DNA from 4 places in the Streptomyces sp. NPDC000348 genome. Region 4 is predicted to be linked to each of the others. Evidence: riboswitches for the same ligand, from Rfam matches in the RefSeq annotation. Region 4 holds a riboswitch; each other region holds the start of a gene.
What was found. Region 4 has a riboswitch for cyclic di-AMP ahead of ACFY3N_RS26075 (peptidoglycan DD-metalloendopeptidase family protein). Riboswitches for the same ligand answer to the same signal wherever they lie in the genome.
Positions count from the first base shown of each region.

Region 1 (6,941 bases), on a different contig from region 4:
GACCCCGATGGCCCCGAGCACCCGCACGTCCCGCACACCGGGCAGCCCGGCCGCCGGCGCCAGCCCCTCCCGCAGGCCCGCCTCGATCCGCCCGACCTCCGCGCGCCAGTCCTGGCCGAGCAGCAGCTCGACGGAGGCGCAGGCCACGGCCGCCGCCAGCGGATTGCCCATGAACGTCGGACCGTGCGCCAGCACCGGCACCTCACCGCGCGAGATGCCTTCCGCCACCCGCGCGGTGCACAGCGTCGCCGCCATGGTCAGATAACCGCCGGTCAGCGCCTTGCCCACACACATCACATCCGGCGTCACCGCCGCGTGCCCCGCCGCGAACAACGCGCCCGTGCGCCCGAACCCGGTCGCGATCTCGTCGAACACCAGCAGCACGTCGTGCGCGTCGCACGCCTCGCGCAGCACCCGCAGGTACGCGGGGGAGTGGAACCGCATACCGCCCGCACCCTGCACCACCGGCTCCACGATCACCGCGGCCAGCTCGCCGGCGTGCCGCTCGACCGCCGACCGCAGGTGCTCCGCGTACGCCTCCTCGTACCCGGCCGGCGGCGCGTCCGCGAAGACCTGGCGCGGCAGCACCCCGGACCACAGTCCGTGCATCCCGCCCTCGGGGTCGCACACCGACATCGGCTGCCAGGTGTCGCCGTGGTAGCCGCCCCGCCAGGTCAGCAGCCGCCGCTTCTCCGGCCGGCCCAGCGAGCGCCAGTACTGCAGGCACATCTTGACCGCGACCTCGACCGACACCGACCCGGAGTCGGCGAGGAACACGTGCTCGAGACCGTCCGGCGACACGTCGACGAGGAGCTTCGCCAGCCGCACGGCGGGCTCGTGGGTGAGCCCGCCGAACATCACATGGCTCATCCGCTCCAGCTGTCCGCGCGCGGCCTCGTTGAGCACCGGGTGGTTGTAGCCGTGGATCGCCGACCACCAGGACGACATCCCGTCGACCAGCTCGCCCGAGCCGTCGGCGAGCCTCAGCCGCACCCCGCTCGCCGACTCCACGACGAGCGGTTCCCGACGGCCCGGCATGGGCCCGTACGGGTGCCAGACGTGCCGCCGGTCCAGCTCCAGCAGTTCGGCGACGGACCGCTCAGGCATTGGGCGCGAGGTCCGTACCGGCGCCCCGGCGGCGCACGGCGACCAGGTCCGTACGAGGCTCCTCGGGCGCACTCCCGCAGGAGCCCGCGGTCGCCGGACCGCACGCGCCGGCGCCCTCGTGCGAGCCGCAGCCGCCGCCCGCGCGGTGCTCGGGCAGCGTCACCTCGCCGGCGCCCTCCACCTCGAACCCGGCGTCCGCGATCATCTCCAGGTCCGCCTTGCCCGCCTGGCCCTCGCTGGTGAGGTAGTCGCCGAGGAAGACGGAGTTGGCCAGGTGCAGCGCGAGCGGCTGCATCGTGCGCAGGTGCACCTCACGGCCGCCGGCGATCCGCACCTCGACGTCCGGGCAGACGAACCGCACCATCGCCAGGATGCGCAGGCACCGCTGCGGGGTGAGGTTCCACTCCTTGGCGAGCGGCGTCCCCTCGAACGGGATCAGGAAGTTGACCGGCACCGAGTCCGGGTCCAGCTCGCGCAGCGAGAAGACCACGTCGACCAGGTCCTCGTCGGACTCGCCCATGCCGGCGATCAGCCCGGAGCAGGCCGAGAGACCGGCGGCGTGCGCCTTCTGCACCGTGTCCACCCGGTCGGCGTACGTGTGCGTGGTCGTGATGTCCCCGTACGTCGACTCGGACGTGTTGAGGTTGTGGTTGTAGGCGTCGGCGCCCGCCTCGCGCAGCCGCTCCGCCTGGCCGTCGGAGAGCAGGCCCAGGCAGGCGCACACCTCGACGCCCTCGTGCCGCTCCTTGATCGCCCTGATGGTGTCGGAGACCCGATCCACGTCACGGTCGGTCGGCCCCCGGCCGCTGGCCACCAGGCACACCCGCTTGGCGCCGCCCGCGAGACCGGCGGCGGCCGCCTGCGACGCCTGGTCCGGCTTGAGCCAGGTGTACTTCAGGATGTCGGCCTTGGAGCCGAGCCGCTGGGAACAGTACGAGCAGTCCTCCGGGCACAGGCCGGACTTGAGGTTGACGAGATAGTTGAGTTTCACCCGTCGGCCGAACCAGTGCCGCCGCACCTTCCCGGCCGCGGCCACCACATCGAGCAGGTCGTCGTCGGACGTCGCGAGGACGGCCAGAGCTTCCCCGCGGGTCGGCGTCTCGCGCCGAAGCCCCTTGTCCACCAGCGTGTTCAGCAGGTCCATGAGAGCCGATCCTGTCCTACCCGACCCGTCCGGGCCAAGGAGGGTTCGTACAACAGGGGCACTTCCGGGTGTGGGTATCGCCACACAGTGGTCCGTCCGGCCTCCCGCTAATGTCTGTGCACTGCCTACAAAATCCCCCGGAGGACCCATGGCGTTCGGCTGGATCGACGAGCAGGCGGAACTGCGCCGCCGGGCCGGACTCGCGCGCGCCCTGCGTCCCCGGGCCGCCGACACGCCGCTGCTCGATCTGGCGAGCAACGACTACCTGGGCCTGGCCCGGCATCCGGAGGTCGCCGAGGGCGCCGCACGGGCCGCGCGGACCTGGGGCGGCGGGGCGACGGGCTCCCGGCTCGTCACCGGCACCACCGAACTCCACACCGAGCTGGAACGCGAACTGGCCGGATTCTGCGGCTTCGAGGCGGCCCTGGTCTTCTCCTCCGGCTACGCCGCCAACCTCGCCGCCGTCACCGCGCTGGCCCCGCACGGCTCCAGGATCGTCTCCGACGCGGGCAACCACGCCTCGCTGATCGACGGCTGCCGGCTGGCCCGCGGCACGACACAGGTCGTGGCGCACTCCGATCCCGACGCCGTGCGCAAGGCGCTGGAGGGGCACGACGGGCCCGCGGTCGCGGTCTCCGACACGGTCTTCTCGGTGGACGGCGACGCCGCCCCGCTCACCGGGCTCGCCGAGGCGTGCCGGGAGCACGGCGCGGGTCTGGTGCTCGACGACGCGCACGGTCTCGGCGTGCTCGGCGACGGCGGGCGCGGGGCCCCGCACGCGGCGGGACTGGCGGGCGCCGACGACGTCGTCGTGACGGTGACGCTGTCCAAGTCGCTCGGCAGCCAGGGCGGGGCGGTGCTCGGCCCGGCCCGGGTGATCGGGCACCTGGTCAACGCGGCCCGGACGTTCATCTTCGACACGGGACTCGCCCCCGCCGCGGCGGGGGCGGCCCTGGCGGCCCTGCGGCTGCTGCGCCGCGAACCCGGGCGCGCGGCACGGGCGGGCGAGGTGGCGCGGGAACTGCACGCGCGGCTGACGGCCGCGGGTCTGGAAGCGGTGCGTCCGGACGCCGCGGTCGTCTCCGTGCGAGCCCCCTCCCCGGAGCAGGCCGTGCGATGGGCGGCCGACTGCCGGGCGGCCGGCCTGGCCGTGGGCTGCTTCCGTCCTCCTTCCGTGCCCGACGGCGTCTCACGGCTCAGGCTGACCGCCCGCGCGGACCTGCCCGGGGCGGAGATCGAACGCGCTGTACGGGTGATCGGCGAGACGCGGCCATGAGTCGGCGGGGCACGGCCGTGCGTCGCCCGATGACGGGCCGACCGGTCGGCCGTCAGCCGACCGCGGTCACGAACTCCGTCCAGCTGGCGGGTGAGAAGAGCAGCGCGGGCCCGTCCGGGGCCTTGGAGTCGCGCACGGCGAGCAGTCCGGCCAGGGGGCCGGCGGCCGGCCGGGCCGTCTCGACGCAGTTGTTCGCACCCGTGCTGTAGCTGCTGCGCAGCCACCTCACCTCGTGCAGTGCGCGGCTGGAAGGGATGGTCCGAGGCGGTGCGGGCATCGTGCCTCCTTACGCGCCGGCGGCTGTACCGGCGATGAAATCCAACGAGTCCTCGGGTGAAAGGGCGTGGATCGAGAGGGCGTCGAAGGCCTCCGAGTACACCCGGAGGTCTTCTTTCCGCTCCAGATGGAGGCTACTCGTCAAGTGGTCGAGAACAACCACGTCCAGATCAGAAGTGCGCGAAAATGAAAAGATTACGAAAGGACCGGTCACGCCGATATGCGCACCCGCGCTGAACGGCAGGACCTGCAAACGCACTTGGGGAAGACGGGCGGCCTCGACCAGCCGGTCCAGCTGACGGGCCATCACGCCGGGGCCGCCGACCTCCCGGCGCAGCACCGCCTCGTCCAGCACCGCGCTCAGCTCCAGCGGCGGCGTCGCCCGCAGCACGTCCTGCCGGGCCAGCCGCACCTCCACCAGCGCGTCCAGGCGCTCCTCCGACGCGCCCTCCAGGGCCGCCTGCGTCACCGCACGCGCGTACTCCGGCGTCTGCAGCAGCCCCGGGATCACCGTGGTCTCCAGGGTGCGCATCGCGCTCGCCTGCGACTCCAGGCTGATGAAGTCCCGGTAGGTCGGCGGCAGCACCCCGCGGTAGGCGTGCCACCAGTGGTGCCGTCCGTCCCCGTCGCCGGAGCCCGACAGCACCAGCAGCAGCTCCCGCAACTGAGGGTCGGCCACGCCGTAGACGTCGAGCAGTAACCGCACGTCGGGTGGTTTCACCCCGCTCGTGCCCGTCTCGATCCGGCTCACCTTCGACTGGTGCCAGCCCGCCAGCCGGGCCGCCTCACCGCTGGTGAGTCCCGCCGAGGTGCGCAGCGCGCGCAGTTCGGCGCCCAGTTTCCGGCGGCGCACCGCGGGACCGTGCTGCATGGGCTTCTCCTTACTCCTTCCGAGTCGCCCGGATACGGTCTCCCGTCGCAGAGTTCACCGCTTTGAGCGACAGATATATGCATATCTTGGTGGATCGCCGTCCTGCGCCGTGCGGTGATGGCAGTCTGGCGGCGAAGCACCAGTGCGGGACCGTACTCGAACCTTCCGCTCCGTGTCGGACCGCGGGCCCGTGGGAAAGGGACGACGTCGCCATGGCAGACCATCTGGAAGCATCCGTCACTCTGCCGAGCGATCCCGCCTCGGTCTCGGCCGCCCGCGCCCACGTGGTGGGCGTGCTGGAGGAATGGGGCATGCCGGCGGGCGCGGAACTGTGCGACACCGTCCGGCTGATCGTCTCCGAACTCGCCACCAACGCGGTGCAGCACACGTTCGGGCAGTCGCCCACGTTCACCGTGGACGTCGTCCTGGTCCGTGACGAGCGGGTGCACATCGGTGTCACGGACAGCCACCCCCGGTTCCCCAGGCGGCTGCCCGCGGCGGTCCAGCAGGACAACGGCCGCGGGCTGGTCATCATCCGCTGGCTGACCGCGGAGTGCGGCGGCAGGCTCAGGATCCGCCCCACGCGTGAGGGCGGCAAGACCGTGTCGGTCGAACTCCCGTGGACCGTCCGGGCCGCCGGAGCGGTCACGGCGGCCGGACAGCAGGAGCAGTAGTCGGGCGGCGGGCGGCGGTGCCCCGGGGCACCGCCGCCCCCGCGGTCACCTCACCCGGCCGTACCAGACACTGCGGGTCCAGATCTTCTGCAGGCGCACCACGTCCCCGGTCTTCGGGGCGTGCCAGATCTTGCCCTTACCCGCGTAGATGCCGACGTGGTAGACGTAACTGCCCGAATGGAAGAACACCAGGTCCCCCGCCCTGCGGCTCTGGGCGGAGATGTGGCGCGTCTTGTTGTACTGCTGGGCGGCGGTGCGCGGCAGCTTCTTGCCCGCCTTCTTGAACGAGTACAGCGTCAGGCCCGAGCAGTCGAACCGGTGCGGCCCGGTGGCGCCCCACTGGTAGGGCGAGCCCTTCTTGGAGGCGGCGATGTTCAGCGCCTTGGCGGCCGGGCTCGCGGCGGCCGCCTCCGAGGCGGCTCCGGGGACCACGAGGGAGCCGCCCACGGCGGCCAGGGTGAGGGCCGAGGCCGTGCCGGCCCGGGCCATGAGAGACGGGACACGATTGAGCGCAGTCATGCGCAACCCTTCGTCAGCCGCCTGTGAAGGATGACCTGTCGGATTCGGGCTGGCGAAGTGGCCCGGCCGCACATGTGCGGCTTCACCCCAAGGGCTGCTCGGAACTGACGTCCCGGCGGCCCGTCGTGCTTGGGTCCTCCACTCCTGCCGATCCACTCCTGTCGACCGGTCATCCGGGCGGCGGCAGGACTCGGCGTCCGCCCGGATCGCCCCGCCGCGGCGGCGGGGTCTTGTCGTCAGTCAGGGATCTTGGCTCATGACGCAATCGAAATCCCAACGGAACGTGGGATTTGTGTTGTTACTCACCACTCACCCGTTCGGGTGGACACCTCCTTGTTCGGGTCCTCGCCGAGAGCTCGGGGAGCCCCGGACCAGGGGTGAAAAGCACCGTTCCGGCTGTGCGGTACGCGCGTTGCGCAACCGAGAGGGCCCGAAAACAGCAGGTTCGTCTACGCCGGACGGGGGTACGCCGTTTGGTCCGTTTCAACCCCGGCCGCGGCGCACCACCGGCCGGGGACGCCGTCCGGACCCCGCGGGTCTCAACTGCCGGGGTCCGGCGGCAGTGTGACCCGGGCCGTGCGCCGTTCGCCGTCCAGCACCCGCAGGGCCCGGGCCAGCGTGCCGGAGTGCAGTTCGGTCTCGCCGCGCCGGTGCATCAGGGTCAGCGCGTCGCGCAGCGCGACGGCCGTGCCGACCAGTGCCTGGGCCGCGCGCAGTCCGCGATAGGTGTCACCGTCCAGGGCCGGGTTGATCCGGCCGAGCAGGTCGACGGCCTCGAGGTAACGGTCGATCAGTTCGGCCTCCGCGCGGGTCAGCGCGGGCAGCGGCGGCAGCTCCGGTGGCGGCATCCGCGGCTCACCTCGCGCCGGAGGCGGGGGACGCGCCCCGGCGGCTGGGCACGATCCGGTCCGCCAGGCCGTACTCCACCGCCGCCTGTGCGTCGAGGACCGTGTCCCGCTCGATGTCCGCCCGGACCCGCTCCGCGGTGCGGCCCGTGTGCCGGACCAGGATCTCCTCCATCCGCGAGCGGATCCGGGTCGGCTCCTCCGCGTGGATCGCCGGATCGCCGGTCCA
Region 1 covers NZ_JBIAZD010000019.1:92,995-99,935, forward strand. The annotation lists gene ACFY3N_RS29760 (adenosylmethionine--8-amino-7-oxononanoate transaminase) at 1-1,107, opposite strand, end outside; gene bioB (biotin synthase BioB) at 1,100-2,251, opposite strand; gene ACFY3N_RS29770 (8-amino-7-oxononanoate synthase) at 2,400-3,527, shown strand; gene ACFY3N_RS29775 (DUF397 domain-containing protein) at 3,580-3,804, opposite strand; gene ACFY3N_RS29780 (helix-turn-helix domain-containing protein) at 3,814-4,674, opposite strand; gene ACFY3N_RS29785 (ATP-binding protein) at 4,887-5,348, shown strand; gene ACFY3N_RS29790 (C40 family peptidase) at 5,394-5,867, opposite strand; cyclic di-AMP (ydaO/yuaA leader) riboswitch at 5,871-6,073, opposite strand; gene ACFY3N_RS29795 (hypothetical protein) at 6,407-6,715, opposite strand; gene ACFY3N_RS29800 (ATP-dependent Clp protease proteolytic subunit) at 6,723-6,941, opposite strand, start outside.
Region 1: it holds a riboswitch for cyclic di-AMP, as region 4 does, so the genes downstream of both, ACFY3N_RS29790 (C40 family peptidase) here and ACFY3N_RS26075 (peptidoglycan DD-metalloendopeptidase family protein) in region 4, are expected to answer to the same signal.

Region 2 (6,941 bases), on a different contig from region 4:
GACTCGGCGTAGCCGGCGGAGAGGACGACGAGCCCCTGCACGCCGTGCTCGCCGCACTCGGTGACGACCTCCGGGACCCGCTCGGCGGGCACCGCGACGACCGCGAGGTCCACGGGCCCGTCGATGTCCCGCACCGAGCGGAACGCGGTCACCCCGCCGAGCTCCTCCTCCCCCTCGCCCAGGGCCTTGTTCACGGCGTAGAGCCGGCCGGTGAACCCGGTGTCCCGGAGGTTGTCGAGGACGCTGCGGCCCACGCCCCCGGGTGTGCGGCCGGCGCCGACGACGGCGACCGAGCCGGGGGCGAGCAGCCGCCGCACCGAACGCGACTCGGCGCGCTGTTCGCGCGCGTACTGCACGGCCATGGAGCGGTCGGTGGGTTCGAGGTCGAACTCCAGGCGGACGACACCGTCCTCGAAGCTGCGCTTCTGGGTGTACCCGGCGTCGGTGAACACCTTGATCATCTTGTTGTTGGCGGGCAGCACCTCGGCCGCGAACCGGCGGATGCCCCGCTCCCGCGCGACGGCGCCGATGTGCTCGAGGAGGGCGGAGGCGACGCCCCGGCCCTGGTGGGCGTCCTGCACGAGGAAGGCGACCTCGGCCTCGTCGGCCGGCGCAGAGGCGGGCGCGCCGTCGGCGCCGATCCGGTCGTAGCGTACGGTGGCGATGAACTCGCCGCCCACGGTGGCCGCGAGTCCCACCCGGTCCACGAAGTCGTGGTGCGTGAAGCGGTGGACGTCCTTGGCGGACAGACGAGGGTAGGGCGCGAAGAAGCGGTAGTACTTCGACTCGTCCGACACCTGCTCGTAGAAGCTGACCAGGCGCTCGGCGTCATCAACGGTGATGGGGCGGATGCGCGCGGTGCCGCCGTCGCGCAGCACCACGTCGGCCTCCCAGTGGGCGGGGTACTCGTGCCGGTCCGACGAGGTCTGCATGGGCCCCAGAGTACGGCTCGCGTACGACAACGGCGCGAGGCAGTCTGTGGTGGACGACAGCCGGGCCGAGGCCGCGGTCCGGCTGTCACCGGGAGCGGGAGCGGATGCCGCTCCGGGCATGCTTCACGATGTGGGAAACTGGTCTAGACAACCCTGAACAGCGAAGGGCAGCAACACATGGCTGAGCGCCGCGTCAACGTCGGCTGGGCCGAGGGCCTCCACGCCCGCCCCGCCTCCATCTTCGTCCGAGCCGCCGCGGCCGCAGGCGTCCCGGTGACGATCGCCAAGGCCGGGGGCAACCCCGTCAACGCGGCCTCCATGCTGGCCGTTCTGGGCCTGGGCGCCCAGGGCGGCGAGGAGATCGTCCTCGCGTCCGACGCCGAGGGCGCGGACGCCGCCCTGGACCGTCTGGCGAAGCTGGTCGCCGAGGGTCTCGAGGAGCTCCCCGAGACCGTCTGATTCCTCACGGCCGCGGGAACGTCTCCTCACCGACGCGCACCGCAATCGAAAGGCCCGCCCGGACCATCGGGCGGGCCTTTCGCTTTTCCCTTTTCCGGGCAGCATGAATAGCCCCCGAGAAATGCATCCTCTTTGTATACGGCACCCGTGTTAATGCCGAATGCTCGACATGTTTACGGGATGTTGCGAGTTCCTCACACGGTCCGCGCGGCCGGCGCCGGAGGCGAAACGCAGGCGGTGTCCGGCACTCGCGCGCTCGGTGTGCAGCGCCGTGACGGACCGCGCGCGGTCGCCGTCGCCGCGCGCCACGGCGTCCACGATCGCGCCGTGCTCCGCCCAGTACGCGACCGGGTCGGACGGCCCCTCGGTGGCGTACATCCAGGCGATCTTGTGCCGCAGCTGGGTCAGCGTCGAGGTCAGCGCCGGGCTGCCGGTGGCCTGGGCGAGCGTCTCGTGGAACCAGCCGCTCAGGGAGCGCAGGTCGTCGCTGTTGCCCTGGCGGGCGCGTTCCTGCCCCAGCCGGACCAGGCCGCGCAGCACCTTCAGATGGGCCTCGGTGCGGCGCTGGGCCGCGCGGGAGGCGCCGAGCGGCTCGAGGAGCATACGCATCTCCAGCAGGTCGGCGGCCTCCTGCTCGGTGGGTTCCGCGACGCACGCGCCCGCGTGCCGCCGGGTCACCACGAACCCCTCGGCCTCCAGCGTGCGCAGCGCCTCCCGGACGGGCACCCGGGAGACGCCGTAACGGCGGGCGAGGACTTCCTCGGTGAGCCGGCCGCCGCGCTCGTAGACACCCGCGACGATGTCGTCCCGGATCGCCGTGCACACCGAGTGCGCGGGAATACGCATGACGGACCTCCGGCTTAATCCCCGTGAAACGTCGACGATTGACGTGTGTTCCGTGACTCTATTGCAATCAGCGGGAATTCACGACGGCGGGCCGGAATCCAGGCGTATTTTTTGGACAAGCGCCGCCCGGAAACACCGGTGCCCCGGCTCGGGGAGCCGGGGCACCGGGAAGTGGGCGGGTCGGTCCGGTCAGAGGCTGACGCCGTGCGCGCGGAGGTAGGCGACCGGGTCGAGGTCGGAGCCGTACTCGGCGGTCGTACGGGCCTCGAAGTGCAGATGCGCGCCCGTGACGTTGCCAGTGGCGCCGGAGAGACCGATCTGCTGTCCGGCGGCGACCTGCTGGCCCACCGAGACACCGATGGAGGAGAGGTGACCGTACTGGGTGTACGTGCCGTCGTTCATCCTGATGACGACCTGGTTGCCGTACGCGCCGCCCCAGCCGGCCTCGACCACGGTGCCGATGCCGACCGACTGGACGGGGGTGCCGGTCGCGGCGTGGAAGTCGACACCGGTGTGGCTGCCGGAGGACCACAGCGAGCTGCCGGCCTGGTAACCGGTCGAGACGTACGAGCCGGCGATCGGGGAGACGAAGGTGTTGAGGCGCTTGCGCTCGGCCTCCCGCGCGGCGCGCTCCTGCTCCGCACGGGCCTTCTCGGCCTCCTCCGCGGCCCTCTCGCGCGCGGTCTCCTCCGCGGCCTTCCGCGCGGCGGCCTCGGCCGCCTCCCGGGCGGCCTCGTGCTGGGCGGCCGCCTGGGCGTCGATCCGGTCGGCGACCGCGTCTCCCAGGGTGACGACGGGCGTGAGGCCGGTCTGTGCGGCGGCGGGCTCGGCGGCGAGCGCGGGGGCCGAGAGGGAGCCGACGACGCCGGTGGTGGTGAGCGCCGCGACGCCCGCCGCGCGGGCGGTGCCGCGCTGCATCCGGCTGGGACGACGGTGCTTGCCCGGGGCGCGGGTGAACGCCATGTACAGGCTGGTCCTTTCCTTCCCTCTCGCCTACCGGGTTAGCTGACGGGTTCGGAGCAGGAAGGTCTCCTACGGACCCCCTCGCGACACGCGCGGGCGCCCGATTCACCCCAGGGACTGCGGAGGGTCCCCGGCTCCCCTGGCTCGCGCCGTACGGGGACTCGGCGATGGCTGTCCGGTGCCGCGGGTGCGGCGCACTGCCCGACGAACAGCCCGCATGACGCTAAGCGGGCCGTCTCCCCATCCTCAAACGAATCCCGGTTTTTGTAGCGCATCCCACAGGGCAGACAGGCAACTTCCGCCCCGATTCGGGCATAAGAGGGCCCCGGTGACTTCCGTGTCACCGGGGCCCCGCGCGCGTCCTCCGCGGCTCGCTACTCGGCCGTCACGACGGTGACTTCACCGATCCCGAGCGCCTCGACGGGCGCCTTGATCTGCGCCGCGTCGCCGACGAGGATCGTCACCAGGCGGTCCACCGGGAAGGCGTTCACCACGGCCGCGGTGGCCTCCACGGTGCCGGTCGCGGCCAACTGCCGGTACAGGTCGGCCTGGTAGTGGTCGGGCAGGTGCTGCTCGACCTGGTCGGCCAGGGTGCTCGCGACGGCCGCGGCGGTCTCGTACTTGAGCGGCGCCACACCCACGAGGTTCTGCACGGCGACGTCGCGCTCGTCGTCGGTGAGCCCCTCCGCGGCGAGCGTGCGCAGCACGGTCCACAGGTCGTCGAGGGCGGGGCCGGTGTTCGGGGTGTCGACGGAGCCGCTGATGGCCAGCATCGCCGCGCCGGTACCGTCCGGGGCGGACCTGAGGACCTGCCCGAACGCCCGTACGCCGTAGGTGTATCCCTTCTCCTCGCGCAGCACGCGGTCCAGGCGGGAGGTGAGGGTGCCGCCCAGGCAGTACGTGCCGAGCACCTGCGCGGGCCACACGCGGTCGTGCCGGTCGGGGCCGACACGGCCGATCAGCAGCTGCGTCTGGACGGCGCCGGGACGGTCCACGATCACGACCCGGCCGGTATCGTCCGCAGCCACCGGCGGAACGGGCCGCGGCTGTGCCGAGGAGCCGGTCCAGGAGCCGAGCGTGTCGCCGAGCAGCGCGTCCAGGTCGATGCCGGTGAGGTCGCCGACGACCACGGCGGTGGCGGTGGCGGGGCGGACGTGCTTCTCGTAGAAGGCGCGTACGGCCGCGGAGTCGATGCCGGTGACCGTCTCCTCGGTGCCCTGGCGCGGACGCGACATGCGCGAATCCGCCGGGAACAGCTCCTTGGAGAGCTCCTTGGCGGCGCGGCGGGAGGGGTTGGCCAGCTCGTGCGGGATCTCGTCGAGGCGGTTGCGGACCAGCCGCTCGACCTCGCTGTCGGCGAACGCGGGCGCCCTGAGGGCGTCGGCGACCAGCCCGAGCCCCTTGGTGAGCCGCGAGGCCGGGACCTCCAGGCTGAGGCGGACGCCGGGGTGGTCGGCGTGCGCGTCCAGGGTGGCGCCGCAGCGCTCCAGCTCGGCGGCGAACTCCTCGGCGGTGTGCTTGTCGGTGCCCTCGGAGAAGGCCCGCGCCATGATCGTGGCGACACCGTCGAGACCGGCCGGCTCGGCCTCCAGGGGAGCGTCGAGGATCACCTCGACGGCGACGACCTGCTGGCCGGGGCGGTGGCAGCGCAGCACGGTCAGGCCGTTGTCGAGCGTGCCGCGCTCGGGGGCCGGGAAGGCCCAGGGCTTGGCGTCGCCCGCCTGCGGCTGCGGGTGGAAGTCCATCGTGGCGAGCTCGGTCACTTCGCCGCCTCCTCGTTCTCGTCGGTGCCGGCGGCCGCGGCGGCCTCCTCGGTGTCCTCTGCCTCGGCGGCGACCGGCTCGTAGACGAGCACCGCGCGGTTGTCGGGGCGCAGGCGGGCCTGGGCGACCTCCCGCACCTCCTCCGCCGTCACCTCCAGGACGCGCTGGACGGCGGTCAGGGCGAGCTGCGGGTCGCCGAACAGGACGGCGTACCGGCACAGTTCGTCGGCGCGGCCCGCGACCGTGCCGAGCCGGTCGAGCCACTCGCGCTCCAGCTGGGCCTGCGCGCGTTCCATCTCCTCCGCCGTGGGGCCCTGCTCGGCGAACCGGGCGAGCTCCTCGTCGATGGCGGCCTCGATGACCGGCACCTCCACGTCGCCGGAGGTCTTCACGTCCAGCCAGCCCAGGGAGGGCGCCCCGGCCAGCCGCAGCAGGCCGAAGCCGGCGGCCACGGCCGTGCGGTCGCGCCGTACGAGGCGGTTGTAGAGCCGGGAGGACTCGCCGCCGCCGAGGACGGTGAGCGCCAGGTCGGCGGCGTCGCACGCGCGCGTGCCGTCCTCGGGCAGCCGGTAGGCGGCCATCAGCGCACGCGCGGGGACCTCCTCCTCCACGACCTCGCGCAGCTGCTCGCCGATGACCTCGGGCAGCGCGCCGTCGCGGGGCGCGGGCTTGCCGTCGTGGCCCGGGATGGAGCCGAAGTACTTCTCGATCCAGGCGAGCGTCCGCTCCGGGTCGATGTCGCCGACCACGGAGAGCACGGCGTTGTTCGGCGCGTAGTACGTGCGGAAGAACTGGCGGGCGTCCTCCAGGGTGGCCGCGTCCAGGTCCGCCATCGAGCCGATGGGCGTGTGGTGGTACGGGTGGCCCTCCGGGTAGGCGAGGGCGGTCAGCTTCTCGAAGGCCGTGCCGTAGGGGACGTTGTCGTAGCGCTGGCGGCGCTCGTTCTTGACGACGTCCCGCTGGTTCTCCATGGACTCGTCGTCCAGGGCGGTCAGCAGGGAGCCCATGCGGTCGGCCTCCAGCCAGAGCGCGAGCTCCAGCTGGTGGGCGGGCATGGTCTCGAAGTAGTTGGTGCGCTCGAAGCTGGTGGTGCCGTTGAGGGAGCCGCCGGCGCCCTGGACCAGCTCGAAGTGACCGTTGCCCTTCACCTGGGCGGAGCCCTGGAACATGAGGTGCTCGAAAAGGTGAGCCAGACCCGTACGTCCCTTGACTTCGTGCCGCGAACCCACGTCGTACCAGAGGCAGACCGCGGCGACCGGGGTCAGGTGGTCCTCGGAGAGCACCACGCGCAGGCCGTTGGCCAGGCGGTGCTCGGTCGCTGTCAGGCCGCCGGAGCCTGCCTGGGCTGTGGCCGTGTGACCCATGGGCATGTACGTCCCTTCGATCGCGGAGGCGGTCGTCGAAACCGCCGTTTCTGCCGGTCCTGCCACTGTATGCAAGCGCGCGAACCCCCGGCGAAGTTCCCGGCGGGGGCGGGCTACGCCGAGAGCGAGAATGCCGACGCCGGGCCGCGGGCGCCCGTGCCGCAGGGCGGCACGGGCGGGTGGGGGCACCTCCCGCCCGGGAGCGGGGGAGGCACTCCGCCGGCGCCGGACCGCGCGGCGAACCCCCGACCGGCCCCGTACCGGCCACCTGCCGACCCCGCCGCACGGGCGGGTAGGGACACCTCCCGCCCGGGAGCGGGGAGGCACCCCGCCGGCGCCGGACCGCGCGGCGAACCCCCGACCGGCCCCGTACCAGCCACCTGCCGACCCCGCCGCACGGGCGGGTAGGGACACCTCCCGCCCGGGAGCGGGGAGGCACCCCGCCGGCGCCGGGCCGCGCGGCGAACCCCCGACCGGCCCCGCCGCACGGGGGGCCGGGGGCACCTCCCGCCCGGGCGCGGCCGGGAACGGGGGAGGCACGCCGCGAGCGCGGGCGGAACCCGCCCCGGTCCGGTGCGTCCCGATCACCGGGAACCCCGCGCGGAAGCGGGCCG
Region 2 covers NZ_JBIAZD010000012.1:136,874-143,814, forward strand. The annotation lists gene ACFY3N_RS23765 (GNAT family N-acetyltransferase) at 1-932, opposite strand, end outside; gene ACFY3N_RS23770 (HPr family phosphocarrier protein) at 1,110-1,391, shown strand; gene ACFY3N_RS23775 (GntR family transcriptional regulator) at 1,542-2,237, opposite strand; gene ACFY3N_RS23780 (M23 family metallopeptidase) at 2,427-3,200, opposite strand; cyclic di-AMP (ydaO/yuaA leader) riboswitch at 3,213-3,377, opposite strand; gene ACFY3N_RS23785 (M16 family metallopeptidase) at 3,575-4,963, opposite strand; gene ACFY3N_RS23790 (M16 family metallopeptidase) at 4,960-6,333, opposite strand.
Region 2: it holds a riboswitch for cyclic di-AMP, as region 4 does, so the genes downstream of both, ACFY3N_RS23780 (M23 family metallopeptidase) here and ACFY3N_RS26075 (peptidoglycan DD-metalloendopeptidase family protein) in region 4, are expected to answer to the same signal.

Region 3 (6,941 bases), on a different contig from region 4:
TCGAAGGGGGGCATCGGGTGCTGCCTCTCTTTCGTGTGCGCAGGTGCTCCACGTGTCCGTGGCCATGCCACACGTTACGGGTGGGACGGCGGTCTTGGGCAGAGCCGACGTGGTGGCGCACCGGCGTCGGCGACCGGAGGGGCCGGCGGGGACGGGGCGCGGGCCCGCGGGGGACCATGCGCCGCTTCTCCCTCCGTTGATCGAGGACGGGGCGCACGCGATCGGCAGCGTGGTCGGCGGGCGGCCGGTCGGGGCCTGGGGCGCGGCCTCCGTCTTCAGCCTTTCCCAATGCGTGGGCGCCCGGGCCGGCGGCCGCACCCGGGCCGCGGCGACGCTGAACTCCGGTTCCGTGAAGGGGCTGCGCGGTGCGTCCGTCGCGTCGCGCAGTTCCCGCCGGCGTTCTGGTTCCCCCTCGCCGAGCTCCCCGGGCCTCAGCACGCGCACGCGTCCACCGCTCACCCGACCCCCCGATCAAGTCCCCCTGGACTCCTGGAAGGCACCGCCCGGGACCGGGCGGACGGTAGATAGCGGACCATGTTCTCGCCAAACGGGGAAAGAGTCCTGAACCGGTCCTTACCCGGTGTCGAGGGAAGTCGAGAGAAGGGAACCGCACCGAAAACGAGCGCAAACGGGCAGGGGGAATAGGGCCGTCGGGTTGTCCGTATTCTCTGATCATGGCCGCACCCACCGATTGCTCGCTCATCGCCACCGACCTGGACGGGACGCTGCTGCGCGGCGACGACACCCTCTCCGACCGGACCCTCGCCGCGCTCGCGCGGGTGGGGCGGGCCGGTGCGCAGCACCTCGTGGTGACGGGACGCCCGGCCCCCAGAGTGCGGCCGCTCCTGGACGACCTCGGCGGTACGGGGCTCGCGGTGTGCGGACAGGGCGCGCAGGTGTACGACGCCGGCGCGGACCGGCTGCTGTGGTCCGTGACGCTGGACCGGGAACTGGCGGAGACCGCGCTCGGCAAGATCGAGGCCGAGGTGGGGGAGGTGTACGCCGCGGTCGACCAGGACGGGGTCGACGGGCTGACGCTGATCGAGCCCGGCTACCTGATGCCGCACCCGACCCTGCCGGCGGTGCGGGTCGGGCGGCGCGGGCAGCTCTGGGACCGGCCGATCAGCAAGGTGCTGCTGCGCCACCCGGACCTGTCCGACGACGCGTTGGCGTCGGCGGCCCGGTCGGTGGTCGGCTCACTGGCCACGGTCACCATGTCGGGGCCGGGCACCGTGGAGCTCCAGCCGTGCGGGGTGACCAAGGCGACCGGGCTGGCGCTCGCCGCCGAACACCTGGGGCTGAGCCCGGAGCGGACGATCGCCTTCGGTGACATGCCGAACGACATCCCCATGTTCGACTGGGCGGCCCACGGCGTCGCCATGGCCAACGCGCATCCCGAACTGAAGGCGGTGGCGGACGAGGTCACCACGTCGAACGAGGACGACGGCGTGGCCGTCGTCCTCGAGCGACTGTTCGGCGGGGCGATGACGCTCGCCCCCCAGCGGGTGGCTCAGTACGCGCCGAAGACGTTGTCGATGGAGCCGTAGCGGTCGGCGGCGTAGTTGCAGGCCGCCGCGATGTTCGCGACCGGGTCGAACGGGTCGAAGGCGGTGCCGGGCACGTGGTACGCCTGGAAGGTCGGGTCGATGACCTGCAGCAGGCCCTTCGACGGGGTGCCGGCGGCGGCGTTGGAGTCCCAGTTGTTGACGGCGGCCGGGTTGCCGGAGGACTCGCGCATGATGTTGCGGTGGATGCCCTCGTAGCTGCCCGGGATGCCGTTCTGCGCCATGACGTCCAGCGCCTCGCGGATCCAGCCGTCGAGGTTGTCCGGGTACGCCGTCACGGAGGTGGCGGCGGTCGTCGTCGGCTCGGTGGTGGCCGCGGAGGCGCTGGTCGCGCCGAACAGCGGCAGGGCGACCACGGCGACGCCGGCGACGGCGAGGGAACGGGCGAGGCGGCGGCGGTGCTGACCGTAAGCAGGCATGTCTGGGTTCCTCTCCTACGCCTGCGAGGTGAGCTGTCGGGTTCGGGCGGGAGAGTGCCCGGCCGTGCCCCTGCGGGCATGGCTTCACCCCTAGCCGTTCCGGCGCGTGTCCGGCCCGGCGGCCTACCTGGGTCCCCCACTCCTGCCGTGCTGAGTGATCGTCGTCGGTTGATGCGGGCGGCGGCAGGATTAGGCGTCCACCCGGCAGGCCGGGAACGTATGCGAGAGCACATGTCGGGAACAAGTGCGGGAATCACACAAGGCGCCGTTTGATCTTGCAATGGGGGTTTTGAGGCACTTGATCCTTTGCGAGTGCCAAGGGTCAACTCCGTGTCGCGGAGGGGGAGAAGGCGGGTGGCGGCCCGTGGTGGGGGTATCGGTTCGCGCGTGAGCCACTTCACTGGGGATTGCCTGTGAGCGCATTTATCGCCAAGCGGAATTCGCTCAGTATTTGCGGCAAATCGGACGCCGGGAGGGGCAGGATGGTGCGCGCGGTGAACCGCGACCCGGGAGGCGGGTCGGGGGCCGGGTCGAGGAGTGGATTACTACGTCCGGGAAAGTCTGAGAATGTCCGTTGTTATCAAACGATCAAAAGCGCTCCGCCCTTGATTCCGTGCCGCCCTGCCGGTAACCCCGGGCGCTGGCGGTGATCGAAACGTGACCGGATACGCTGACTTGAGTGATGGCAGCGACCTATCGACATTCCGTGTAACCGCCAGTGGACACCAGCAGACAGGAGACCCCTCGTGACCGTCGTCGGGCCGTTCGGGCTGAGCGTGCGGGACCAGGCTCTGGAAGCCGATGTCCAGGCCGGGATGACGGCTGTCGAGGAAGGACTGCTCGAGGCCACCAAGAGTGAGGTCCCCTTCATCACGGGAGCCGCCCAGCACCTGGTGCGGGCCGGCGGCAAGCGGTTCCGCCCGCTGCTCGTGATGCTCGCCGCCCAGTTCGGCGACCCCTACGCGCACGGTGTCGTGCCCTCGGCCGTGGTCGTGGAGCTCACCCACCTGGCCACGCTGTACCACGACGACGTGATGGACGAGGCCGAGGTGCGGCGCGGGGTCGACAGCGCGAACGCCCGCTGGGGCAACTCCGTCGCGGTCCTCACCGGCGACTTCCTCTTCGCGCGGGCCTCGCACATCCTGGCCGACCTCGGACCGGAGGCCGTGCGGGTGCAGGCCGAGGCGTTCGAGCGGCTGGTCACCGGGCAGATCCTGGAGACCGCGGGACCGCAGGACGGCCGCGACCCGGTCGACCACTACCTCGACGTGCTCGGCGGCAAGACCGGCTCGCTGGTCGCCGTCGCCTGCCGGTTCGGCGCGATGATGTCCGGGGCCGAGGAGACGGTCGTGGACGTGCTGACCCAGTACGGCGAGCGGCTCGGCGTCGCCTTCCAGCTCGCCGACGACGTCCTGGACATCGCCTCCGACTCCCACGAGTCCGGCAAGACCCCCGGCACCGACCTGCGCGAGGGCATCGCCACCCTGCCCGTGCTGCGGCTGCGCGAACGGGCGGCCCGGCTCGGACGGGCCGACGACATCGCCCTGTGCGAGCTGCTCGACTCCGACCTCACCGACGACGCCCGGCACGCCGAGGCGCTGCGGCTGCTGCGCGCCCACCCCGCGCTGGAGCAGGCCCGCCGGGACACCGTGCGGTACGCCGAGGAGGCGCGCGCGGCACTGGCCCCGCTGCGGGAGTGCGAGGCGAAGACGGCACTCGTGCAGCTGTGCGACGCGGTGGTGCACCGCGCGGGCTGAGCCGGCCCGAACTCCCCCGCGACCCCTACTGGTCGGGGGAGGAAACCGTCCTCCGTGTCATACCCCAGCAGTACGTGGAGTTGCGTCCGGGGGCTGACGCGTCCGCCCGCCGGATTTGGTCGGATGGACCACGACGGACAACACCACTTCTCACCGGTTCGGGTGAGAATGGCGGCTCGGGGTGAGACTGGTGCGAGGACACGAGACGGAAGCCGCCGCCGACCACGGAGGTAGGGCACACATGGCACCGTACGAATCCGACGACATGACGACCGAGGGGGAGGCCGGCGAGCCGCGCACACGACGGCGCAGGGCCGCGCGGTACGTCGTCCCGGTCACCGTGATGGGAGTGGCGGCCGCGACCATCGGTCTGGTCCCCGCGCTCGCCGACTCCGGCGACCCCGACCTGCCGGAGATCACCGCCGCGCAGCTGATCGAGAAGATCGCGAAGTCGGACGTCGAGCGGTTCTCCGGCACCGTGAAGATCACCACGGACCTCGGCCTGCCGGACCTCGGCGGCCTGGAGAGCGGCCTCACGTCCGGCGCCGCGGGGCGGGACGGGGACGGCGGCTCCTCGGCCGACCCGTCCGCGAAGCTGGCCGAACTGGCGTCCGGCACGCACACCCTGCGCGTCGCGGCCGACGGCCCGGACCGGCAGAAGGTGTCGCTCCTGGAGAACGCCGCCGAGTACAGCCTGATCCACAACGGCACGGACGTCTGGGGGTACGACAGCGCGTCCAACGAGGTCTACCACGGCACGGTCGACGAGTCCGGCGAGGCCCGGGAGCAGCAGCCCCCCACCACCCCGGACGGCTTCGCCGAGGAGGCGCTGAAGGCGGTCGACGACACCACGTCCGTGACGGTCGACGGCACCGCCCAGGTGGCCGGCCGGGACGCGTACAAGCTGGTCGTCAAGCCCCGGCAGTCCGGCTCCACGGTCGGCGCGATCAGCATCGCGGTCGACCACGAGACCGGTGTGCCGCTGAAGTTCACGCTCACCCCGTCGAGCGGCGGCGCGGCCGTCGTGGACGTCGGCTTCACCAAGGTGAGCTTCGACCGGCCGGCCGCGTCGACCTTCGAGTTCACCCCGCCGAAGGGCGCCGAGGTGACCGAGGACGGCGAACTCGACCAGGGCCGGGAGCACTCCGGGAAGCCGGAGAAGGCCCCGAAGTCCGAGGAGGACCTGGCCAAGGGCCTCGACGGGCTGAAGATGCTCGGCGAGGGCTGGAACTCCGTCGCCGCCTTCGACACCGGCGGCGAGGGCGCTCTGCCCACCGGCGGGGCCGGCGGCGATCTCGGCGGCTTCCTCGGCTCGCTCGGCGACCGGGTCGAGGGCGGGTTCGGCACCGGCACGGTGTTCAGCACCCGCCTGGTGAACGCCCTGATCACCGAGGACGGCAAGGTCTACGCGGGCGCCGTCACCAAGGACGCGCTCGTGAAGGCGGCCGACGCGGGGAAGTAGGGCCCCGGAACCTTACGACGTGACGACGTGACGACGTGACAGGGAACGAGGGAGCCGATGGGCAACACGTCCGCCGAGGAGCCGGACGGCGCGCACCCGGGTGACGGTGTCGTCATCGCCACCCGCGCGCTCACCAAGCGTTACCGCGGCGGACAGCTCGCCGTCGACGGTCTGCACCTGACCGTCCCGGCGGGCAGCGTCTTCGGCTTCCTCGGCCCCAACGGCTCCGGCAAGACCACCACCATCCGCATGCTGATGGGCCTGATCGAACCGACCTCCGGCACGGCGCACGTCCTGGGGCGCCCCATGCCGCGCTCCGCGCGCGCCGTGCTGCCCCACATCGGCGCCCTCATCGAGGGACCGGCCCTCTACGGCTTCCTCTCCGGCCGGGACAACCTCCTGCGCCACGACGCCGCCGACCCGACCGCGGACCCGCGCACCCGGCGCGCCCGGGTCGCCGCCGCCCTGGACCGGGTGGGCCTCACGGCCGCGGCCGGCAAGAAGGCGAAGGCGTACTCCCTCGGCATGAAGCAGCGACTCGGCCTCGCGGCCGCCCTGCTCCGGCCGCGCCGGCTGCTCGTCCTGGACGAGCCGACCAACGGTCTCGACCCGCAGGGCATGCGGGAGATCCGCACGCTGGTGCGCGAGTTGGCCTCGGACGGCACCACCGTCTTCCTCTCCTCCCACCTGCTCGACGAGATCGAGCAGGTGTGCACCCACGCCGCCGTGATGGCCCGCGGCCGGCTGATCACCCAGGGGCCGGTCGCCGACCTGGCCGCGGGCGCCCGGGGCCGGCTGGTGGTGACCACGCCCGACCCGGCGGACGCGGCCCGGGTACTCAAGGAGCAGGGTGTCGCCGACGTCGTCGTGGACGGGGAGCGGGTGACCGGCGAGGTGCCCGGGCACGACCTCGCCCAGGTGAACGCCGCACTGGTCACCGCAGGTGTCCGGGTGCGCGGCTTCGGGGCCGAGCGGGCCTCGCTGGAGGACGCGTTCGTGGCACTGACCGGGGAGGGCTTCGATGTCGCGGGCTGAAGCGGTGCGGAGGGCGAACCCGCTGTGGACCCTCGGACTGCTGCGCAACGAACTGCTCACCACCTTCCGGCGCTGGCGCACCCTCGCCCTGCTCGGGGTGCTGGCCGCGGTGCCGGTCCTGGTCGGCGTCGCCGTACGGATCGAGACCGGTGACGGCTCGTCGGCCGGCGGCGGGGGCGGGGGCGGACCGGCCTTCATCTCGCAGATCACCAACAACGGCCTGTTCCTGGTCTTCACCGCGCTCGCCGCCACACTGCCGTTCTTCCTGCCCATGGCGATCGGGGTCGTCGCGGGCGACGCCATCGCCGGCGAGGCGAACGCCGGCACCCTGCGCTACCTCCTGGTCGCCCCCGCGGGCCGCAGCCGCCTGCTGCTCACCAAGTACGCGACGGTCATGGCCTTCTGTCTGGTCGCCACCCTCGTGGTCGCGGTGTCGGCCCTGGCCACCGGCGCGCTGCTGTTCCCGCTGGGCGACCTCACGACCATCTCGGGCACCCGGATCAGCTTCTCCGAGGGACTGGCCAGAGCCCTGCTGATCGCCCTGGTCGTCGCCGTGTCGCTGATCGGGGTGGCGGCGCTCGGCCTGTTCGTCTCGACGCTGACCAACAGCGGCATCGCGGCGATGGCGACCACGGTCGGGCTGCTGATCACGGTCCAGATCCTCGACCAGATCCCCCAGCTGCACGCCCTGCACCCCTACCTC
Region 3 covers NZ_JBIAZD010000016.1:7,422-14,362, reverse strand. The annotation lists gene fahA (fumarylacetoacetase) at 1-14, opposite strand, end outside; partial or broken gene ACFY3N_RS26915 (DegT/DnrJ/EryC1/StrS family aminotransferase) at 194-313, shown strand; gene ACFY3N_RS26910 (HAD family hydrolase) at 675-1,547, shown strand; gene ACFY3N_RS26905 (transglycosylase SLT domain-containing protein) at 1,511-1,984, opposite strand; cyclic di-AMP (ydaO/yuaA leader) riboswitch at 1,990-2,158, opposite strand; gene ACFY3N_RS26900 (polyprenyl synthetase family protein) at 2,731-3,741, shown strand; gene ACFY3N_RS26895 (outer membrane lipoprotein carrier protein LolA) at 3,983-5,203, shown strand; gene ACFY3N_RS26890 (ABC transporter ATP-binding protein) at 5,261-6,238, shown strand; gene ACFY3N_RS26885 (ABC transporter permease) at 6,225-6,941, shown strand, end outside.
Region 3: it holds a riboswitch for cyclic di-AMP, as region 4 does, so the genes downstream of both, ACFY3N_RS26905 (transglycosylase SLT domain-containing protein) here and ACFY3N_RS26075 (peptidoglycan DD-metalloendopeptidase family protein) in region 4, are expected to answer to the same signal.

Region 4 (6,941 bases):
GCGCCGGGGGGCTCGCCGGGCTGCCGGTGCCGCTGGTGTGCACCTTCGGGTTCAGCGCCCACACGGTGGCCACCCGGCAGAACTGGGACGTCCACCGCGACCGCCGCGGCGACCTCCCGGAGTCCTTCCTGCGCAGCGCGTTCTTCTCGGCCCTGGTGCGGGCCATGGTCCGCGGCGCGCTCGCCTTCTACGACCACACGGCCGCGCTCGGTCTGCGGGTGGTGGCGGTCATGCCGCCGCAGCGCGTCCCCGGCATGTCGGACGCACGGGTGTTCCACGCCGCGCAGGACGTCGTCCGTGACGAGGCCGCCGCGCGCGGCGTCGAGATCGTCGACCTGCGTGCCCGGGTGACCGACCGCTCGGGAGAGCAACGCCCCGCCTTCTGCCTGCCAAACGACACGATCCACGGCAACCTCGCCTTCGGGCGCCTCGTGGTCGCCGAACTCCTCGACCGGGGACTGTGATCCGCCCCCGCTCCCGTCCGTTCCCGTCCTCTCCCCCACCCCGTCCCCTCCCGGAGGTCCCCATGGAGCAGTACGCCCTTCAGGCCGTCGAACGCCTGACCACCCGGCCCGCCGAGCCGTACGAGACCCTCTCGGTCAGCCCTCTCACCCCGCTGCTGGGCGCGGAGGTCTCGGGGCTCGACCTGTCGCAGGAGCTGACGCCCCGGCAGGAGAAGGAGGTCGAGCACGCCTTCCGGTCCCACCACGTCCTGGTCTTCCGCGACCAGGACCTCACCCCCGAGCAGCACAAGCGGTTCGCGGGCGTCTTCGGTGAACTGCACCCGGTCACCCTCCCCGTGGAGGGTTCCGACCCGTACATCCTGGAGATCAGCGCGGACAAGGACTCCCGGGCCGTGGCCGGCAACGGCTGGCACGCCGACGGTACGGCGGACCCGGCGCCCTCCCTCGGGTCCTTGCTGTACCTCACGACCGTTCCCGAGGGGGGCAGCGGCGGCGACACCCTGTTCGCCAACATGCACCTCGCCTACGAGCTGCTCTCCCCCGCGATGAAGGAGTTCCTCGGCGGACTGACCGCCGTGCACGACGGCGCCCTGCCGTGGACCGCCGCCGGGCAGACCCCTCCGGCCGAGTACGACGTGCCGCGCACCGAGCACCCCGTCGTCGTCCGGCACCCGGAGACTGGCCGCGAGCTGCTCTTCGTGAACGCCCCCTACACCTCGCACATCACCCAGCTCTCCCGTACCGAGAGCGACACCCTGCTGGGCATGCTGTACGCGCACGTGGCCCGCACCCCGCTGCTGCAGTGCCGCGTGCGGTGGCAGCCGCGCACCCTGGTGGTCTGGGACAACCGCAGCGTGCAGCACCACGCCGTGTGGGACTACTTCCCCCTCACCCGGCACGGCCGCCGGATCGCCGTCGAGGGCACGCCCCTGCACCGCTGATCCGTTCCGCGCACGTCATCGATCCCCCGGGGGACAGGAGGGCGGTACCGCATGACTTCCACGACCGGCGGGGCGGCGGGGTTCCTGACCGCGCTGAGGTCACCGGACGCCGGGCCCGGGTCCGGGTCCGGGTCCGGCCCGGCATCTCCCGCAGGGCTGTGGCCCGTGGCGACCGCCCTCCACGACGCGTTGCCGAGCGACGTCCGCGACGGCTGGGCCCTCCGTCTGTACGCGCTGCTCCAGGAGCGGTACGGGGAGGACACGGTCACCGGTCCGTCGGTGGGCTCCGGCCTGCGGGTGGTCCACGACTGGCACCGCCACACGGTCCTGCCCCTCGTCGCCGGGACGGTGCCCGGCGCGGAGGCGGTGCCGTTCTCCCCACTCGTCCGTCTGCACGCCGGGGCGGCCGCGGGGCGGCCGGCCGGCCCGGACGTCTGGCGGACCGCGCTGCATCCGGTCCTGCTCCACCTCCACGCCGCCGCGTACGACCGGACGGCCGCCTACGCCGAGGGCCACGCGGGGGCCCGCGACCACGCGCTGTCCCAGGGCCGGTCCCCGGCCGAGGCCGACGCCTACGGTCACGAGTACGCCGAGCTGAGCTGCACCGCCGGCGCGCGCGCCTTCGCCGAGGCGCACGCGCTGGCGCTGAGCGACGCGCTGGCGCTCGCCTACGCCGCCGACGACCGCGGGGCCTACGCGGACACCTTCCCCGGTTCCCACGTACGAGCGGTGGTCCGTGCCTGTGAGCAGGCCGGGCCGCACGCACCGGCCGCCGGGAACCCGGCCGTGCGTCTGTCCGAGGGGTTCCTCACGGCACTGGCCGGGGCGCGACCCCTCCGGAGCCGGTGATCGCGCGGTCGCCGGAACCCTGAAGCGGTCGGCAGCGGGTCGGCCGCAGAGGCCACGTCACGAGGATCACCCGCGAACGCTCCGCACGCGCGAGGTCCGCCGCAAGCGTGGCATGCAGAAGTTCCGGCCGGAACGCCACGAATGTCCTCGGCGCTGGCGCACTGGCTCAGGTCCCGGATGAAGTCGACGAGCCGCTCACCGTTCTCTCGGTGGAACGGGTGCCTGATCAGCGCGTCCGGCCGACCGGACGGCGCCTCGGCCGGCAAAGGGGCCACGCGCGGATTCTCCCTGCGGGCAGGACCCCGTCTCCGGCGCGTTCGCGCCCTTGCGAGCAGAGCTGCGCCCCGGACGGGAACGACGTCTGGGGGAATCCTGTGCATGGGCGCGGCTGAACGATCCACGACGCGGGAGCGGACGACGACCCGTGACCACGGCAAACGTGACGAAGTCCGGTGTCCCGCGGCGCCGAGGGGCGGGCGTGTCCGGGTAACAGCCTCGGACGGCCCCTTCGGCTCCGGCAAGGGGTCTGAACCGTCGAGCCGCGGCGGCACGCTCCTCACGGAGCACCCCGCTCCGGTTCGGCATCGAACAGTCGTGCTCCTCCGCGGAGAGACGCTCCAGCACCCGGTCCCTCTCCCCCAGCTCGTCCCCGACCGACGTCACCGCTCACCGGCGAGGTCGAGATCGCCCTTGCTCGTCCCGGCCGCCCCCTCGGTGATCCGGGGCCGGCGCCACGGACGGGCGATCGGACCGGAGACCGCCCGCCACCACGCCTCGACCGGCAGCCTCCCCGCCGGCTCGAACGGCTCACCCGGCCGGGGGAACGCCACCGCCTGGCCGGCCTCCTCGGCGGCGTCCTTCATCCACTCCCCCGGCTCCGCCCACGCGTGGGGCGCCAGATTGAAGGTCCCCCAGTGGATCGGCAGCAGCACCCCGCCCGGACCGCCTCCCTGCAGATCGAGGTGGGCCCGCACCCCCTCGGCGGGCGTCATGTGGATGTCGGGCCAGAAGTCCGAGTACGCGCCGACCTGGATCATCGTGGCGTCGAACGGGCCGTGCTCGGCGCCGATGTCCTTGAAGCCCTCGAAGTAGCCGGTGTCACCGCTGTGGTAGATCCGGTGCTCCTCACCCGCGACCGCCCAGGAGGCCCACAGGGTGTGCTGGGTGTTGCGCAGGCCCCGGCCGCAGAAGTGGCGGGCCGGGGTGGCGGTGAGGGTGAGTCCGCCGACCTTCGTCGTCTCGTGCCAGTCCAGCTCGCGCAGCCGTCCGGCGGACACGCCCCAGCGCTCCAGGTGGGCACCGACGCCGAGGGGCACGGCGAACAGGGTGTCCGTGCCGGCCAGTGCCTTGATCGTGGGCAGGTCCAGGTGGTCGTAGTGGTCGTGGGAGATCACGACGACGTCGACCGGGCCGAGCGCGGCCAGCGGCAGCGGTACGGGGTGCAGCCGCCGGGGCCCGGCGAAGGGGAAGGGCGAGCAGCGCTCGCCCCACACGGGGTCGAACAGGACCCGGTGTCCGTCGATCTCCGCGAGCACGCTGGAGTGGCCCGCCCAGGTCAGGCGCAGCCCGGTGGCGGGCGGACGGGAGATGTCGGCCAGGGTGGTCGGGTGCACCGGAACGGCGCCCTTCGGGGCGCGCCGGGACCGGGAGTCCTTGTCGAGGTAGGTCTTCGCCAGGTCCCGCGTCGCCCCCGAGGGGCGGATCCGGGCGGGACCCCCGGGATTCTGGAACACGCCGTCCCTGAAGTGCGGGGATCTGCGGATGCGCGCCATGCGCTCGCCACTCGGGTCCGCGCCGAAGGCCACGGGCCGCAGGGCGCGCGGCCCGGAGCTCTGGGAAGGGGAACCGGCCACGGTACCTCCAGGTGGAGTGGGTCAGACATTTCATTATGTGCGGCCGTGCCCGGCACCGCGGTGCCGGGCGGAGCGGCTCTCACGCCACCGCGGCGATCCGTACCTTGATGTCGTCCGGCGACAGCGTCCCCTTGGCGATCACGTGGTCGCCCGACGACTCCCCGCGCAGCCTGCGGCCGATCCACGGCACCAGGTACTCACGGGCCCACTGGACGTCGTCCCGCCGGACGTCGAAGGTGCCGCGGGGCGGAAGGGGCGGCCAGGGCTGTTCGGGATCGGCGGGGGTGTCCAGGCCGAGGGCCTGCCCGGCGCGGAGCGCGACGCGGGTGTGCCCCTCCGGCGACAGGTGCAGCCGGTCGGCGTCCCAGGCCCTGCGGTCCTGGACGCTCCTGAGGGACCACAGGTCGAGCACCGGGCAGCCGTAGCGGTCGGCGACGGCCCGCACGTGCCCGTTGTACGTCGCGATCTTGCCGCGCAGATGCTTCAGCAGGGGCACGCCGCGGGTGTCGAACCCGGTCGTCACCATCACCGTGCCGCACACGGCCGCCAGCGCGGCGACCGCCCGCTCGAACCGCTCGGCCACCTCGTCCGGGTCGCTGCCCGGGCGGAGGATGTCGTTGCCGCCCGCGCAGAACGAGACCAGGTCGGGGGCGAGTTCGACCGCCCTCGGCAGCTGGTCCGCCACGATCTGGTCCAGCAGCTTTCCGCGCACGGCGAGATTGGTGTACTCGAAGTCGCCTTCGGGCCGCAGGTCCGCGAGGAGCACGGCGAACCGGTCGGCCCAGCCGACGAACGCCCCGTCGGGGCCGGGGTCGCCGACGCCCTCGGTGAAGCTGTCCCCCACCGCCACGTACGACCCGATCACTGCTCTGCTGTCACTCTTCGAATCGTCTGCCACAACCGCTCATGATTCACCTTCGAATGTGACCTACGCGACCGTAAGGAAGGGTTGACGGGCGGTGAGATAAGACACTCTCAAAATGTTGGCCAATTCCGGAATACGCCGGAGGCCGGCCCCGGGAGTCGGGGCCGGCCTCCGGCGCGCGGGTCAGGAAGGCCGCCGCGGGGGTCAGCCGACGGAGACGCCCTTCGAGGCGAGGTAGGCGACCGGGTCCACGTCCGAGCCGTAGTCCGGGGTGGTGCGGATCTCGAAGTGCAGGTGCGGGCCGGTCGAGTTGCCGGTGGAGCCGGAGAGGCCGACCTGCTGGCCGCCGGTCACGGTCTGGCCGGCCGAGACGGAGAGCGAGGACAGGTGGGCGTACTGGGCGTAGTGGCCGTCCTCGAGCTTGATGACGACCTGGTTGCCGTACGCGCCGGCCCAGCCCGCGGAGACGACGGTGCCCGCGCCGACGGCCTTCAGGGAGGTGCCGGTCGGGACGGCGAAGTCGACGCCGGTGTGGTAGCCGCTGGACCACATGCTGCCGGCCACCTTGTAGGCGGTGCCGAGCCCGGCGCCGGGCACCGGGGAGCTGTAACCGGAGGTGCTCGCGGCCTGGTCGGCGCTCGCGTTCCGGGCGGGGGCGTCCGGGGAGGACTGCTCGGCGGGCTGCTCGGCCGGCTTCTCGGCGGGCTGCTCGGCCTTCTGCTCCGAGGCCTGCGGGGCCTTGGCGGAGGACGGCTGCTGCGGCGCGCTCGTGGCGGCCCCGCCGTCCACGGAGAGCTCCAGACCGGGGTGGATGAGCGACGGGTTGTCGCCGATGGCCTCGCGGTTGTCCGTGTAGAGCTTCTTCCAGCCGCCGTCGACGTTCTGCGTCTCGGCGATCTTCGCGAGGTAGTCGCCGGCCCTCACCGTGTACGTGCGGGACTCGCCGCCCTTTTCGGCGCCGGTCTTCTGGCCGGCGACGGAAAGGGACTGGACGGCCTTTTCGGGGGCGGTCTGCGGCGTGGCGGCGTGCGCGCCGGTGGCGCCGAGGAGCGGCAGGGCGAGTGCGGCGCCGCCGGTTCCGGCGACGGCGATGGAGCGGGTGAGGCGCTGGGCCTTGGTACGGCGGTGCTTACCCTTTGCGGGCATGACGAATTCCTCTCCGGCGCCTACGAGGTGAGCTGTCGGGTGCGGGCTGGAGATGCCCGGCCGCGCTGTCGCGCGGCTTAACCCCAAGCCGTTCCGGGAACCGGAACAGGCGGTCGTACCTGTGGGTCCCCCGCTCCTGCCGTACACGGGTCAGTGTGTGCGGGCTCCGGGCGGCGGCAGGATTGGGCGTCCGTCCGGATCGGTGGTGAACGTAAGCGACCCGGACGCGACGGGACAAGCGCGAGGTTCGCCGCCCACGCGTTTTCCCGTGATCCACAGGAGGAAATGACGTCACCGAGCGTCAGCCCGGATTCCCTTTCCGCCGTGAATTCCCTTGCCGTGTCACGGAATTACGTGAGCATGGCGACAACGCATCGTCACGGATATGACGATGCTCACGCACCCCTCCCCCATCTCCCTTCCTTTCGGGGCAGGTTATGCCGAATCCGCTCAATCGGACAGAACGCCCGAATGGTTACATCACAGGCGTCGCAACCGCACCACCGCGGCGTCCAGGTCTCCCCGCAGACCGGTGTGCAGACCGTGGTGCAGCAAGAGGGCACCTCGGTGCGTTTCGCCGGTTTCGCGGCATTCGTACGACGCATCCGGGTCGAGACCGCGCAGCCGGAGGGCCGGGACGGGCTCTCCGTGGTGCTGCGCCTGGAGGCAGGCGAGGACGACGGTCTCGTCGCCGAGGACGTACTGCACCGCGCTCAGCCCGCCCTCCGGGGGGCGCAGCCGGTACAGGTCGCCGCGCTGGACGACGGGCCGGATCTCCTTGTAGAGCGCGACCCACTCCCGCGCCTCGGCGAGCTCCTCCTCG
Region 4 covers NZ_JBIAZD010000014.1:191,807-198,747, forward strand. The annotation lists gene ACFY3N_RS26050 (hypothetical protein) at 1-464, shown strand, start outside; gene ACFY3N_RS26055 (TauD/TfdA dioxygenase family protein) at 527-1,405, shown strand; gene ACFY3N_RS26060 (hypothetical protein) at 1,457-2,254, shown strand; gene ACFY3N_RS26065 (MBL fold metallo-hydrolase) at 2,914-4,026, opposite strand; gene ACFY3N_RS26070 (SGNH/GDSL hydrolase family protein) at 4,187-4,972, opposite strand; gene ACFY3N_RS26075 (peptidoglycan DD-metalloendopeptidase family protein) at 5,177-6,118, opposite strand; cyclic di-AMP (ydaO/yuaA leader) riboswitch at 6,123-6,284, opposite strand; gene ACFY3N_RS26080 (alpha-galactosidase) at 6,599-6,941, opposite strand, start outside.